4 regions of the Lysinibacillus capsici genome follow, and region 4 is predicted to be linked to each of the others. Evidence: riboswitches for the same ligand, from Rfam matches in the RefSeq annotation. Region 4 holds a riboswitch; each other region holds the start of a gene.

Region 1 (3,182 bases), 1.6 Mb from region 4:
GTACACTTATTTCCGAGCAAGGAAAAAAAGAAGCGTTGAAGGATTTAACATTGCCAAACAATAGCTTCACAAAGGAAAGTTCAATCGGTGAATTTTTAACTTACTATTTAGGAGAGGAACTGGTGAAAAATCAAATTGCACCAGTCCTTGCAGGTGTTTATTCGGGAGATTTACATCAGCTTTCTATTGGCTCTACTTTACCGTATTTGATTGATTATAAGAATGATTATGGAAGTATTATTAAAGGCTTTGATGCGAATCGTGAGCAATTTGTTAAAGCAGCGAACAAAAAATTTATATCCTTTAAAAAAGGTTTATCTTCTTTAATTGATCGACTTGAACAAACCTTATCCGATGTAGAAATTATCAAGGGTGTTACTACTTTAAATGTTCAAAAACAAGATAAGAAATACACTATTTCCTTAGCTAATGGTGAAATTATTGAGTCAGATTATGTCGTTTTAGCATTACCGAACGATACTGTCCAAAATCTGCTACAGGATGAATCTTTAAACCGCTATTTTGATCGATTTACGACAGCATCAGCGATTACTATCTATCTAGGTTTTGATGTGCCAGATGCTAAATTGCCAGCAGATGGAACAGGTTATATTGTTTCCCATAATTCAGACGTTACTTGTAATGCAGCAACTTGGACTAGTCGTAAATGGAAGCATACATCGAAAGAAAATAAATTACTTGTGCGACTCTTTTATAAGAGCATCAATCCAGCCTATGAGCAACTACGTGCCATGACGGATGAAGAATTGGCAGCAGTTGCTTTAGAAGATGTGAGAAAGAGCCTAGGAATAGAAGAGCAGCCAACCGTTATGAATGTAACAAAATGGATTGATCAAATGCCTAAATATGATCTAGCGCATCGTGAGGCATTACAAGGGTTACTACAAGAATTACATGAGAAATATCCTAATTTATCGATTGCAGGGTGCTCATATTTTGGCGTAGGTATTGGTGCTTGCATTCAAAACGGGAAAAAAATTGGCGAAGAGCTTGCAAAGGAACTTGCCAATTTCTAAGTTTTTAAGTGAAAAAAAACTTTGTTATGTGAAATAGTCTTGACTCATTCGTCAGTAAACGATATGATTCTTTTAATTATTTAAAAAATTCATACTTAATTCTTATCAAGAGAAGCAGAGGGACTGGCCCATTGAAGCTTCAGCAACCAACTTTATTGTCAGGTGCTAAATCCAGAAGACCGTTGAGTCGAAGATGAGAAGGAACAACAATGATGAATCGTTAAAGCCTTCTTTTTTTATGAAAGAAGGCTTTTTATTATATAGAGACATAGGAAGAGAGGCTAATTTTATGGGATTGCTTGAAAGGTTAAAAACGCATGTATTGACGGCAGACGGTGCAATAGGCACAGTGCTATACGGCTATGGATTGGAGTATTGCCATGAGGAAATGAATGTTCAGAGACCCGAGTTAATTGAAAAGATTCATAGAGAATATATTGCAGCTGGTGCTGACATCATTCAAACGAATACGTACGGTGCAAATGCCATTAAATTAGCTCGCTATGGATTAGAATCACGTGTTCAACAATTTAATGAAGCTGCTATCACCATCGCAAAACGAGCAGCGGCTGATGGCGGTCAATTTGTTTTAGGAACAATTGGTGGTATTCGGGGAATTCGTAAAAGTGATGCAACCTTGGATGAAATATTAGCGACTATTGAAGAACAAGCAAGAGTCTTACTTGCAGGGAATCCAGATGGCCTTTTACTTGAAACTTATTATGATTTTGAAGAATTAACAGCAACCTTAAAGATGCTACGAGAAAAAACAAAATTGCCGATTATTGCACAAGTTTCTATGCATGAGCCTGGTGTTTTACAAAATGGGGTGTCTTTAAATAATGCTCTCCATGAGCTTGAAGTCTTAGGTGCGGATATTGTTGGTGTCAATTGTCGACTAGGTCCACACCATACAATTCAGGCATTTGAAGGTGTAGAACTTCCTCATAAGGCATTTATGTCGGCCTACCCGAATGCATCACTTCTGGACTTAGAGGATGGGCGTGTCGTTTATGAGTCAGAGGCTGATTATTTTGGTCGAGCGGCTGTTGAATTGCGTGATCAAGGTGTGCGCTTAATAGGGGGCTGCTGTGGTACAACACCCAAACATATTGCAGCAGCAAAGAAGTATTTAGAAGAGTTATCACCGGTTCAGGAGAAGCATGCGAAGCCTAAAAAGATTGAGATTGTTCGGGAAGCGGAGCCAACAAAGTATGAGCCTCTTCATGAAAAAGTTAAACGTGAACGCTCTGTCATAGTAGAGTTGGATACACCTAGACATTTAGAGATTGACGGGTTCCTTGAAGGAGCAAAGCAATTATATGATGCAGGTGCAGATGTAGTTATGATGGCAGACAATTCATTGGCCTCTCCACGTATTAGCAATATTGCAATGGGCGCATTGTTGAAGAGCTCACATGGTGTACGCCCACTAACTCATATTACATGTCGAGACCGTAATTTAATTGGTCTACAATCTCATTTAATGGGGTTAAATGCTTTAGGTATTCATGATGTGTTGGCCGTTACGGGTGATCCAACGAAAGTAGGAGATTTCCCAGGTGCGACAAGTGTTTATGATGTATCTTCCATGGAGCTAATCCAATTAATTAAGCAATTAAATGAAGGGGTCTCTTTCTCAGGTAAGCCACTTCGTAAAAAAGCAAATTTTTCAGTTGCTGCTGCATTTAATCCAAACGTCCGTGTGTTAGAACGTGCTGTGAAACGCTTGGAGAATAAAATTGAGCATGGGGCAGACTACTTCATTTCTCAACCAGTATATACGAAAGAGAAAATTGTAGAGATTTATGAGGCAACAAAGCATTTACAAGCTCCCATTTATATCGGTATTATGCCTGTTACGAGTTATAAAAGTGCTGAATTTTTACATCATGAAGTGCCAGGTATCAAATTATCTGAAGATGCCTTAACAAGAATGAAAGCATGTGGAGAAGATAAGGAAAGGGCGACATTGGAAGGGATTTCCATAGCAAAAGAATTAGTAGAAGTGGCTACGCAATATTTCAATGGGATTTACCTTATTACACCATTTTTACGTTACGATGTGACATTAGAGTTGATGAAATATATAGAGCAATTGGATGAACAGAAAAAAGGAGTAAGTATACATGGCTAAGCACTCGA
Region 2 (3,182 bases), 1.9 Mb from region 4:
CATCTCTCCAGGACAATATCGAAGAAATCAAAGCAGCCATCTACGTGTATTTGCACCATTCTTAGAAGATTTCTTTGTTGCGCTTGGGATTACGCCAATTGCTCAATTCAGTCATGCAAAATGGGGAAAACAAGACTATTTAGGTCTACAGGAAGTGCCAGATATCGATGTACAAAATAGAGAAATGGATCGACTCCTTTACTATAAGCCGACTTTAATTATGCTAGATTCTGGTGTAGAGCGTTGGGAATCCTTTCACCATTTAAATGAGGTAGCCCCCGTCTGCCATCTCTCACACCCTGGAGAGAATTGGCAATCTACTTTATTTAAAATTGCAGATCTAACAGGAAAAACCTCCTTGATGCAAGACGTAATCCTACAATATGAAGATAAAGTACAACAAGCAAAAGGAATTCTTAGCAAATCTGTTTATAGGCAAAGTGTGGCATTTCTCCGTATTTCAGCCATTGGCATTACTCTATACGCGGGCCCTGAATGTGGCTATACGGGCCCCATTTTATATCGTGACTTAGGTTTAATGCCACATTCACTAGTATGGAGTATTCCGCACAATCAACGTAAAGCACAACTGACATTTGCTCAATTGTTGCAATTAGATGCTGATCATTTATTTATTACCTTTGATAAACAACATTCCATTTATGAAAATGAGGAACGTGCTATTTTAAAAACTCCTACTTGGAAAAACCTAGCTGCCGTTAAAAGCAACTGTGTCTATGAAGTAGACTTTTTAACATGGATGAATTATGGCATTTTATCACATAGTAAAAAAATTGATGATGTCTTGAATGTACTTGGCTAAAAGGAAGCTTACTTTAGCTTCCTTTTTAAATGTTTGTCCTAAACATTGCACTGCTAATAACACCGAAAGCCGTTTGGCTACATAAGATAAGGTATCAGTTATAGGATAGGAGGAATGACCTTGTATTACAATCCTTATCCGTATTTTGTGCATCCCTATCATTATCCAACATCGCCTATCGCTAATCATTTTACCACTAGACCCTTTTCGCAACATCTAGCAATGCCGACCAATAATCCTTTTCCACCTATCGATACACACAAATTAAAAGCTTCAGCATCACGGATAAAGGCGATGATGCAACAAGCCCAATTACTTACGGATAAAATAGATAGCTCCCAACAATTCGCACATGATTTAATGAATGCTGCTCAACTTTCAAATAAAACAGAGGTTGAAAAATTAATCACATCAACAGGCATTACGGTGAAATTTGAAACAAACTATACACCAGACAGTTTTAGAATACGTCTTATTGATCATGATTGTTGTGGAGTCACCTTAAATTTGAATTGGTGAAAATTCCTAGTGAACTTGTAAACTATAAAAAACTATGCTAAAGTGTTTGTATTGTTATTTCTGAAAATTCTTATATTACTTTTCTTATCAAGAGAGACGGAGGGATTGGCCCGATGAAGTCTCAGCAACCAGCTAACAGTATGGTGCTAATTCCAATTGGCAAAATGATCAGCCTTGAAGATGAGAAGAAGAACTACCGTTGTTTCAAGCAGGAGTCCTCTTCTATTAGGGGACTCCTTTTTATTTACCACTATTTTTTACAGAAAGCAGGGAAATCGATGTCGAATGAACTTTTGCAAGCATTGGAATTATTAAAATCGAAACAGTGGGTTGACTTAACACATACTTTCGGCCCTAATTCACCACATTTTTTTATGTTTGAGGACGCTAAATTTGAAACATTATTTTCTCATAAGGATGGTTTCTTCGCTCAACAATTCACGTTCCCTGGTCAATATGGCACACATATCGACCCACCCATTCATTTTGTGCGAGATACTCGCTACTTAGAAGAATTAGAACTAAAAGAGCTTGTTCTCCCCCTTGTTGTTATTGATAAATCACAAGAGGCTGCGAGCAACCATGATTTTACATTAAGTGTAGAAGATATTCTTAATTTTGAGGACAAGCATGGAGAAATTGAATCAGGAACATTTGTTGCATTACGTACAGATTGGAGTAAGCGCTGGCCAGATAAAGAGGCTTTCAGTAATAAGGATGCAGATGGACATAACCATATCCCTGGCTGGGGTTTAGAAGCTTTACAGTTTTTACTAACAAAACGTAAGGTAAGCGCAATTGGTCATGAAACATTCGATACAGACTCTGCTGCTAATTTTCGTAAAAATGGCAAGCTAGATGGCGAATATTTTGTGCTTGACCAAGACACCTATCAAATTGAGCTAATGACTAATTTAGACAAGCTACCTGCGAAAGGCGCTATCATCTTCAATATCGTACCTAAGCCAGAAAAAGCATCTGGCTTCCCTGTGCGCTCATTTGCTATTTTGCCATAACATAAAAGTCGGTATAGCGTATACCGACTTTTATGTTTGTCCATTTCTTTTTTTGAATAAAAAGTAAGCAATAAGCATCCCTACAATAAATAAAAGGATAAGATAGATACTATAATGAGTTAAATAGTATCCAACAAATCGCCATTTCTCTCCAAGCATCTCTCCTAATGATATAAATGTGAACGTCCAAATAAATGCCCCTATATAGGCAAAAAGCGCAAACTTTCTATAAGGATAATTATTAATAGCCGCAATATATGCTGTCAAATGGCGTACTCCTGGAATAAAATAGCCAATTAATAATAGGGTAGGTCCTATTTTTGTAAACATCTTTTTCGTAAAGTCAATTTTTTGCTCTGTAATATGAATTCTAGGGCCATATTTCTGCAGTAACGGTAAGCCAAAACGATAACCAATATAGTAGCTTAAGGTAATGCCTCCAACCGCACCAATCATTGCACTGCCCAAAGCAGGAATGTGTTCAAGACTTTCTCGGTAAACACTATAGCCTACATAAGTTAGAAACACCTCATCAGGAAGTGGCACCCCAACAATACCTCCAATTAGAATCACGATAATCCCAAAGTATCCGTAATGTTCAATTAGAGACTGCACGTGATGTGCCATAAATCATCCCACCTAAAATTTATTAAAATCTACCTGCTATATATAGTGTAACCTCAGCGCTCTAAATGACTTGAAGCTGACGTAAAGCAAAATTGATACCGCCATCCGTAGATTTCTTTGTAACAAAATTGGCAGCTCTTTTTAGAGCTTTACTACCATTTCCCATAGCAATTCCTACTCCTACATACTCCAACATA
Region 3 (3,182 bases), 780 kb from region 4:
GACACTATGTAAAGTGGCTGGGCAAAAGTGTTTCAGCCAACAAAAATACCGAACTATCCACTGAAATGCTCACGAAGTGTTTTGGAATAGTTCGGTTTTTCTAGTTATCATGTTTTGTTAATTTAAAGATTATTCGGCTTAATGAAGGTCCCAGTTAGTTATGGCCCAGCCTTTTCTCCTTATCGATTTATCCAATAAAAAGCACCAGGGCAAACTAATGTTTCTTTTGTTCGTTTAGGATCCTTTAATGTCACACCAAATGGTCCCTCTTTGACATGACCGAGTGTCATTGTCATCGCACTCTCTTCCTTATAGAAATCTAAACGCATATTCGGTAGCTGTAGTGACATATACTGCTCATATTGCGTAGGCTCTGGTAGCTGTAACACATCTTGCCACAGCTGTACTGTTGCCTGCATGTCCTTGACGTAGAATTGGACGGATTCCATCGTTATAGCCTGTTTGACATCAATGGCACCACTTGCTTTTAATTGAACAAAGCGTTCTTCATCTTCCTCCGCCCATTCAATCAAAAATGGAAAATCAATTGGCAGATCTGGCTTACCAAAATGCAGTAGCTTCCATTCTACCACCGTGCCATCTGGTCTTGTTCTGCTACATGCATCAGGTCCATATACTTCATAGCCCAATGCTCGCAATCGTCGAGCCTCTTCCTCAATATTTTTTGTGCGCAGAGCAATTCGAGAAAATCCCTGGCGCTCTTGATCACGTTTAAACGTATAATGTAGGGAATATGGGTATTGTGCCGCTTGCTCAAATAAATCACGATCATAGATAGCAATTTGTTCAATATAGCTTAAGCCAAAGTAGCTTAACGTATTATAAGTCCCCCACATCGTGTGCTGCCCACCATTCACTGTATGGACATTTCGTTTATTGAAGAAAACCTTTATATTTTCTGGTGATTCCACTTGATGAACCAGATGATCAAAATATAAAGTCATGGCCATTCCCCTTTCTTTCCCCATTACCTTTACCTGTATGTTTGATTAGTTTAAAATTTACTCAAGAAAAGGAGTTACTAGTAGGATATGAAAAAAAGTTTCGTTTACCTACAAACTCCGTTCACTAATTTCATAAAGAGGTGATTTGAATGACAGATTTAGTAGCTGCTTTTAAATTGGCATTAGGTAATTACCCTACAGGCGTAACAGTTGTCACGACATGTTATGACACAAAACCGATTGGCTTAACCGTCAATTCCTTTGCATCTGTTTCAATCGACCCGCTCCTTATTTTGTGGTCACTCGATAAAAAATCTCAGCTCCATCCCTATTTCACGACTGCGCCAAATTTTGTGGTCAATATTTTAGCGAGTGATCAAGAGCATTTATGTACACTATTTGCTAGTAAAATCCCTGATCGCTTTGCACAAGCAACATGGTCCACTTCCTCTTTAGGACTACCGATTTTACATGATACAGCAGCTAATTTACAATGTAAAACATTTCAGCAAATCGATGCTGGTGACCATACCATTTTTATAGGGCAGGTCGTAGATATTACAAATGCTCAAAAAGAGCCCTTGCTGTATCATCGCCGTCATATCGGTCCCATACCAAAAAGCTTTTATAGCTAGCCTTTACACAAAAAAAGGGCCACTTGTAAGCACAGGAAATCCTTCATGCTTATAGGTGGCCGTTTGACATAAGTTCTACTGAAATCATGGTTATTTTTTCTGCGGAAATCTCTGCTTTTCAAGCCTATTAATTTGCACAATCACACCATCTTGAATCGTAATATGCACTTCACCAAATTCAAGATTTTGAATCGCCTTCGCAATTGCCTCTAATTTCTTATCATCTACTTTTACTGACTGAGCCATACGATACACCCCTTCTTTTTTATCCTTATTGTTCATAAAGAGGCCAACGCATCAAACTGATTGATAGCCCCTCCTATCTCTCAGACACCATCTGTTGGATTTGGCACCTGTTTTTCGGTTGCCGAGGCTTCATTGGGCCAAGTCCCTCCACCTCTCTTGATAAGAGTACTGCGTTTCTTGAAAATAATTCTATAATTCTGCTATAGGAATGTCAATACAAAATATTAGAAAACCTAGTTGAATACTATGCAATATGTCGTTTAGATTAAAAGACTCCCTATACCTAAAGTATTTTATGCCTAGTCAGTGAGAAATAGATGGCACTCCATTAATTTATTACAAGCTCCATTTCCTCATCATGAATTCAAGTGGGCCTCGATGATGTTTAGCCCTCCACCATACTGAAACAAAGACACATCCTAAAAAATAACAGCAGGCATACAGCATGGAAAAAGCAAGTGTTTGGTTCTCCAGCTTTTGGCAAATAATTAGTATTCCAATGCCTATAACAACATGGCCAACATAATGCGTTAAAGACATTTGTCCTGTTAATATGAAAGATTGAATAACTTTATTTTTACATGTCTCTACAAGATAGATGGAGCCCACAATGATGACAATAGCCGAAGCCGAATTAGATAGGACATACATCATATTCGGTGGAATCGGTCCTGTATCAAATAAATACAATGCACTCTCTACATCTAATAAATGAATGGTTGTCATCTTAATGAATAACGTTGAACAAGTCTCAGTCATGATGACTAGCAATAAACCTGTCACCAGTAAGTTTTTTTTTAATGTATGATTTGTTAAATCTAATGTGCCTATCACCATACCTATCAGAAAGAAGCAAATCCAGGGGAATAGAGGGTGATAGCCATTAAACATCAAATTTCTTATAAATCCAGCTGGTGTCCAAAAATCAAGATACTCTAGTAACACATATGTTGGATGCCAACCAGCAAGGTAATTAAATTGAATTTGGAGCCATTGTGAAAGGATAAGGATGGCACCGATTATGAAGATCATCATTTTCTTGGATTGGGCAATCAACCAAGCAGCAACAAACATATACACGCCATAATAATGTAATATATCTCCTGTCCAGCCGATCGCATATAATAGTATCCCTATCGTAAATAACAAAAGCGCCCTCTTCCACAAAGTAAGTCGATTTTGACGAAGAAGGATTGGGTCCTTACTCTCTCTAGCCTGACGAGTCATGAAGGCTGTCCCTATTCCTGCTAGCATGACAAATACGGCTGAAGCACGTCCCTCGAAAAGATGTTGGAAGGCAATTAACCATGTTGAACCATTCGTTGTAGAACCTGTT
Region 4 (3,182 bases):
AATAGCTCATTCTTGTCATTATAGAATAAGAAAATGCCGCCTTTATCACGTGTGATTTTATGGAAGTCAATAAAACCGAAGTAAGGTGTGATTGGCACATCACCTGGTTTTAAATCTTGTTCACGTTGACGGATTACTAGATCTGGTTTTGGAAATTCAATTTTAATCAAACTATTCACGTTCCTCTCTCTTACTAAAAGTATATGGTAACATAATTACGGCATGTTTACCATAAATTTTAAATGTAGAAACACCCCATATAGCAAGCTTAGTGTACATCAAATGAGCAAGGAACATGCACATGAATCACAAAATATAACATTGCGAACAAGATAAAAATTCAAAAAGAAGATGTGAAGATTGACACTTTTACATTGAATGACATTGAAAAGAGGTTATTCTTAATGGATAGCTTCTTTTTGTTTACTTCTTAGATAAAACAATTGTAACACGCTCATTAAATAGTTATTTTTTAATATTCGGTTGTGGTAAAATATAACTGTATTACCAACTATATTGCGAAGGAAGTGACGTAGTGAATAAACTTAAAATGACGCTTTTTTATAGTCTATCAACTGTTTTGATAGTATATTTTGGTGGGAGTATAATATATGGCTTCATTAAAGAAAAAAAAGAGCAAGACAGAGTTGAATATATTGAATCTCTAAATCCTACAGAATTGTTGGTTTATGAGGTGAAAAAAGCCGAGGAAAATGAAGATTTTATAGGGATGAAAGATTTAATAGAAACATATTACATAAAAGAATCAGAAAAAGATTTAAACATATTCAATAATTCTTTGAAAAGTGAGGATTTTGATTATGTCACACAGCAATATAATACAGCGTTAAATCAAATATACTTCACTGAAAACGATGATAAAACTTACAATTTAAATGAAATTATTAAGAATTTAAACACAAAAGATGCCATGCTTGAAGATGGATTTTCAGAGTACTCGAAAATAATTGAAGAAATTGTAAATAATGATGTTTCTAAAAAATTATTCACAGAAGAGTACAATCAAATCAAAATTGCATATGATAAAAATATGGAAGAATTTACAGCAGAATTAGATAAAGAAATAGAAGAGAAAAAAATCTATGATTTTATGGAAGATAAATTTAATCAACTAACAAATTATGGTGATACATATGTTCCAGAAATACATGATCCGCAAGTAGCTGAACTTGCAGCTAGAGAATTTGGTATCACTGCTGAAAAAGCAAATGCCATTTATACTGAAATAGCAATGAATATGTATAAATAACTTAGGGGGAGTTTCCCTCTTTTTTATTTCTAAATGTTATACACTTCTTTTATTCAGAAGTATAAGATATTGAAGATTACATAGATTTTATAAGTAGTGGAATAAACGAATAGGCAATTGTAATACTCCCATATTAAAACTAGTTAGATTCATACAATATTTCATAATTACGGCATGTTTACCATAAATTTTAAATGTAGAAACACCCCATATAGCAAGCTTAGTGTACATCAAATGAGCAAGGAACATGCACATGAATCACAAAATATTCTATGAATTATTGATATTCTAACTAGTTCGTGTTACAATTCAAGATAATTAAATAATCTTATCAAGAGAAGCTGAGGGATTTGGCCCGATGACGCTTCAGCAACCTCTAACAATTGTTAGAAAGGTGCTAATTCCAGCAAAGGATTTTTTCCTTTGAGAGATAAGAGTGGACGTGAAAAAAATCCTTCTCATTCTATCTCGTATGGAATGAGGAGGATTTTTTAATTTCGTTGCATCCTACGCAAGCAAGGTTTGCTAAAAGAGAGTGATTAGAGAGAGGGGAAAGCAAGATGCCAATTAATATTCCGAAAAATTTACCAGCTGGAGAACATTTACGTGAGGAAAAAATCTTCGTCATGGAAGAAGATCGTGCGAAAACACAGCAAATCCGTCCATTAAATATATTAATATTAAATTTAATGCCTGAAAAAGAAAAAACAGAGCTCCAATTATTACGTTTATTGGGGAATACACCATTACAAGTGAATATTACCTTTTTGAATACAGCCACACACGAGTCTAAAAATGTGAGTAAATCCCATTTGCAGCTTTTTTACACAACGTTCAATCAGATTCGACACCGCCGCTATGATGGTATGATTATAACTGGTGCGCCAGTAGAAAAAATGGCTTTTGAAGAGGTCAACTATTGGCAGGAAATTTCAGAAATTATGGATTGGTCTAAAAAGAATGTGACATCTGTGCTACATATATGTTGGGGGGCACAGGCTGCATTGTATCATCATTATGGCATTGGGAAGGTTGAGCTTTCTGCTAAATGCTCAGGCGTCTATTCCCATGTGATTACAGATTTAACTGTAGATTTGGTACGTGGCTTTAGTGATTTATTTACTGCGCCCCACTCACGCTATACATCTGTTTCGATTGACGAGGTTCGCAATCATCCAGATCTACGATTATTATCCTATTCAGAGGATGCTGGGGTATTTATTGTACAATCAAAAGATAATAAAAATATTATGATTACGGGGCATCTAGAGTATGATGCGACAACGCTAGCCGATGAATACAGTCGCGATGTGGCGAAGGGCATAGATATCGCCGTTCCTGTAAACTACTTCCCGAATGACGATCCGACACAAGTGCCGATGAATACATGGCGTGCCCATACGCATCTATTATTCTCTAACTGGTTGAACTACTATGTTTACCAAGAAACACCATATGAATGGGATTTTGTAGATGAAATCGAATATCATATTTAATTAATAAAAAGTCTAATTTCTTTTTAAGCATAGAAGAAATTAGACTTTTTGATTGTCATTTTCTGTTTCCTGCTGAGGTGTTTCGTTATTTTGAGCTTTGGATTTACGATTTCGAATAACTACCACAATCAGCAAAAGTATGGGTAATAAAATGGTGAAGATAAAGGAAAAGATTGGCCAAATTTCATTATTATAATTTGTAGAATGCACAATATCTGGATGAGCAATTTGAGAAAGTCCAATGACAATTATCCCCATCGGTATAATGAGTGGGCGATGATCCTTGATCTTTAAAATTTGTGCGAGGCCAACAACGGTCGTATAGAAATACATAAATGTACGAATATATATAGACGTAATCCACATAAATGCCATAATGATTTCAATGCGCTGTAAAAAATTACCTATGGATATTC

The links. Region 4 has a riboswitch for S-adenosylmethionine ahead of metA (homoserine O-acetyltransferase MetA). Riboswitches for the same ligand answer to the same signal wherever they lie in the genome.
Region 1: it holds a riboswitch for S-adenosylmethionine, as region 4 does, so the genes downstream of both, LCP48_RS20525 (bifunctional homocysteine S-methyltransferase/methylenetetrahydrofolate reductase) here and metA (homoserine O-acetyltransferase MetA) in region 4, are expected to answer to the same signal.
Region 2: it holds a riboswitch for S-adenosylmethionine, as region 4 does, so the genes downstream of both, LCP48_RS22000 (cyclase family protein) here and metA (homoserine O-acetyltransferase MetA) in region 4, are expected to answer to the same signal.
Region 3: it holds a riboswitch for S-adenosylmethionine, as region 4 does, so the genes downstream of both, LCP48_RS08480 (YezD family protein) here and metA (homoserine O-acetyltransferase MetA) in region 4, are expected to answer to the same signal.

The regions. Positions count from the first base shown of each region.
Region 1 covers NZ_CP084108.1:4,144,798-4,147,979, reverse strand. The annotation lists gene LCP48_RS20530 (protoporphyrinogen oxidase) at 1-1,037, shown strand, start outside; SAM riboswitch class I at 1,137-1,237, shown strand; gene LCP48_RS20525 (bifunctional homocysteine S-methyltransferase/methylenetetrahydrofolate reductase) at 1,327-3,174, shown strand; gene metH (methionine synthase) at 3,167-3,182, shown strand, end outside.
Region 2 covers NZ_CP084108.1:4,440,783-4,443,964, forward strand. The annotation lists gene LCP48_RS21990 (helix-turn-helix domain-containing protein) at 1-823, shown strand, start outside; gene LCP48_RS21995 (YuzC family spore coat inner layer protein) at 938-1,342, shown strand; SAM riboswitch class I at 1,424-1,529, shown strand; gene LCP48_RS22000 (cyclase family protein) at 1,621-2,358, shown strand; gene LCP48_RS22005 (DedA family protein) at 2,389-2,985, opposite strand; gene LCP48_RS22010 (Cof-type HAD-IIB family hydrolase) at 3,047-3,182, opposite strand, start outside.
Region 3 covers NZ_CP084108.1:1,783,548-1,786,729, reverse strand. The annotation lists gene LCP48_RS08490 (VOC family protein) at 180-965, opposite strand; gene LCP48_RS08485 (flavin reductase family protein) at 1,115-1,600, shown strand; gene LCP48_RS08480 (YezD family protein) at 1,691-1,846, opposite strand; SAM riboswitch class I at 1,917-2,012, opposite strand; gene LCP48_RS08475 (DUF418 domain-containing protein) at 2,183-3,182, opposite strand, start outside.
Region 4 covers NZ_CP084108.1:2,566,420-2,569,601, reverse strand. The annotation lists gene LCP48_RS12625 (nucleotide excision repair endonuclease) at 1-170, opposite strand, end outside; gene LCP48_RS12620 (hypothetical protein) at 536-1,270, shown strand; SAM riboswitch class I at 1,596-1,707, shown strand; gene metA (homoserine O-acetyltransferase MetA) at 1,831-2,766, shown strand; gene LCP48_RS12610 (GerAB/ArcD/ProY family transporter) at 2,806-3,182, opposite strand, start outside.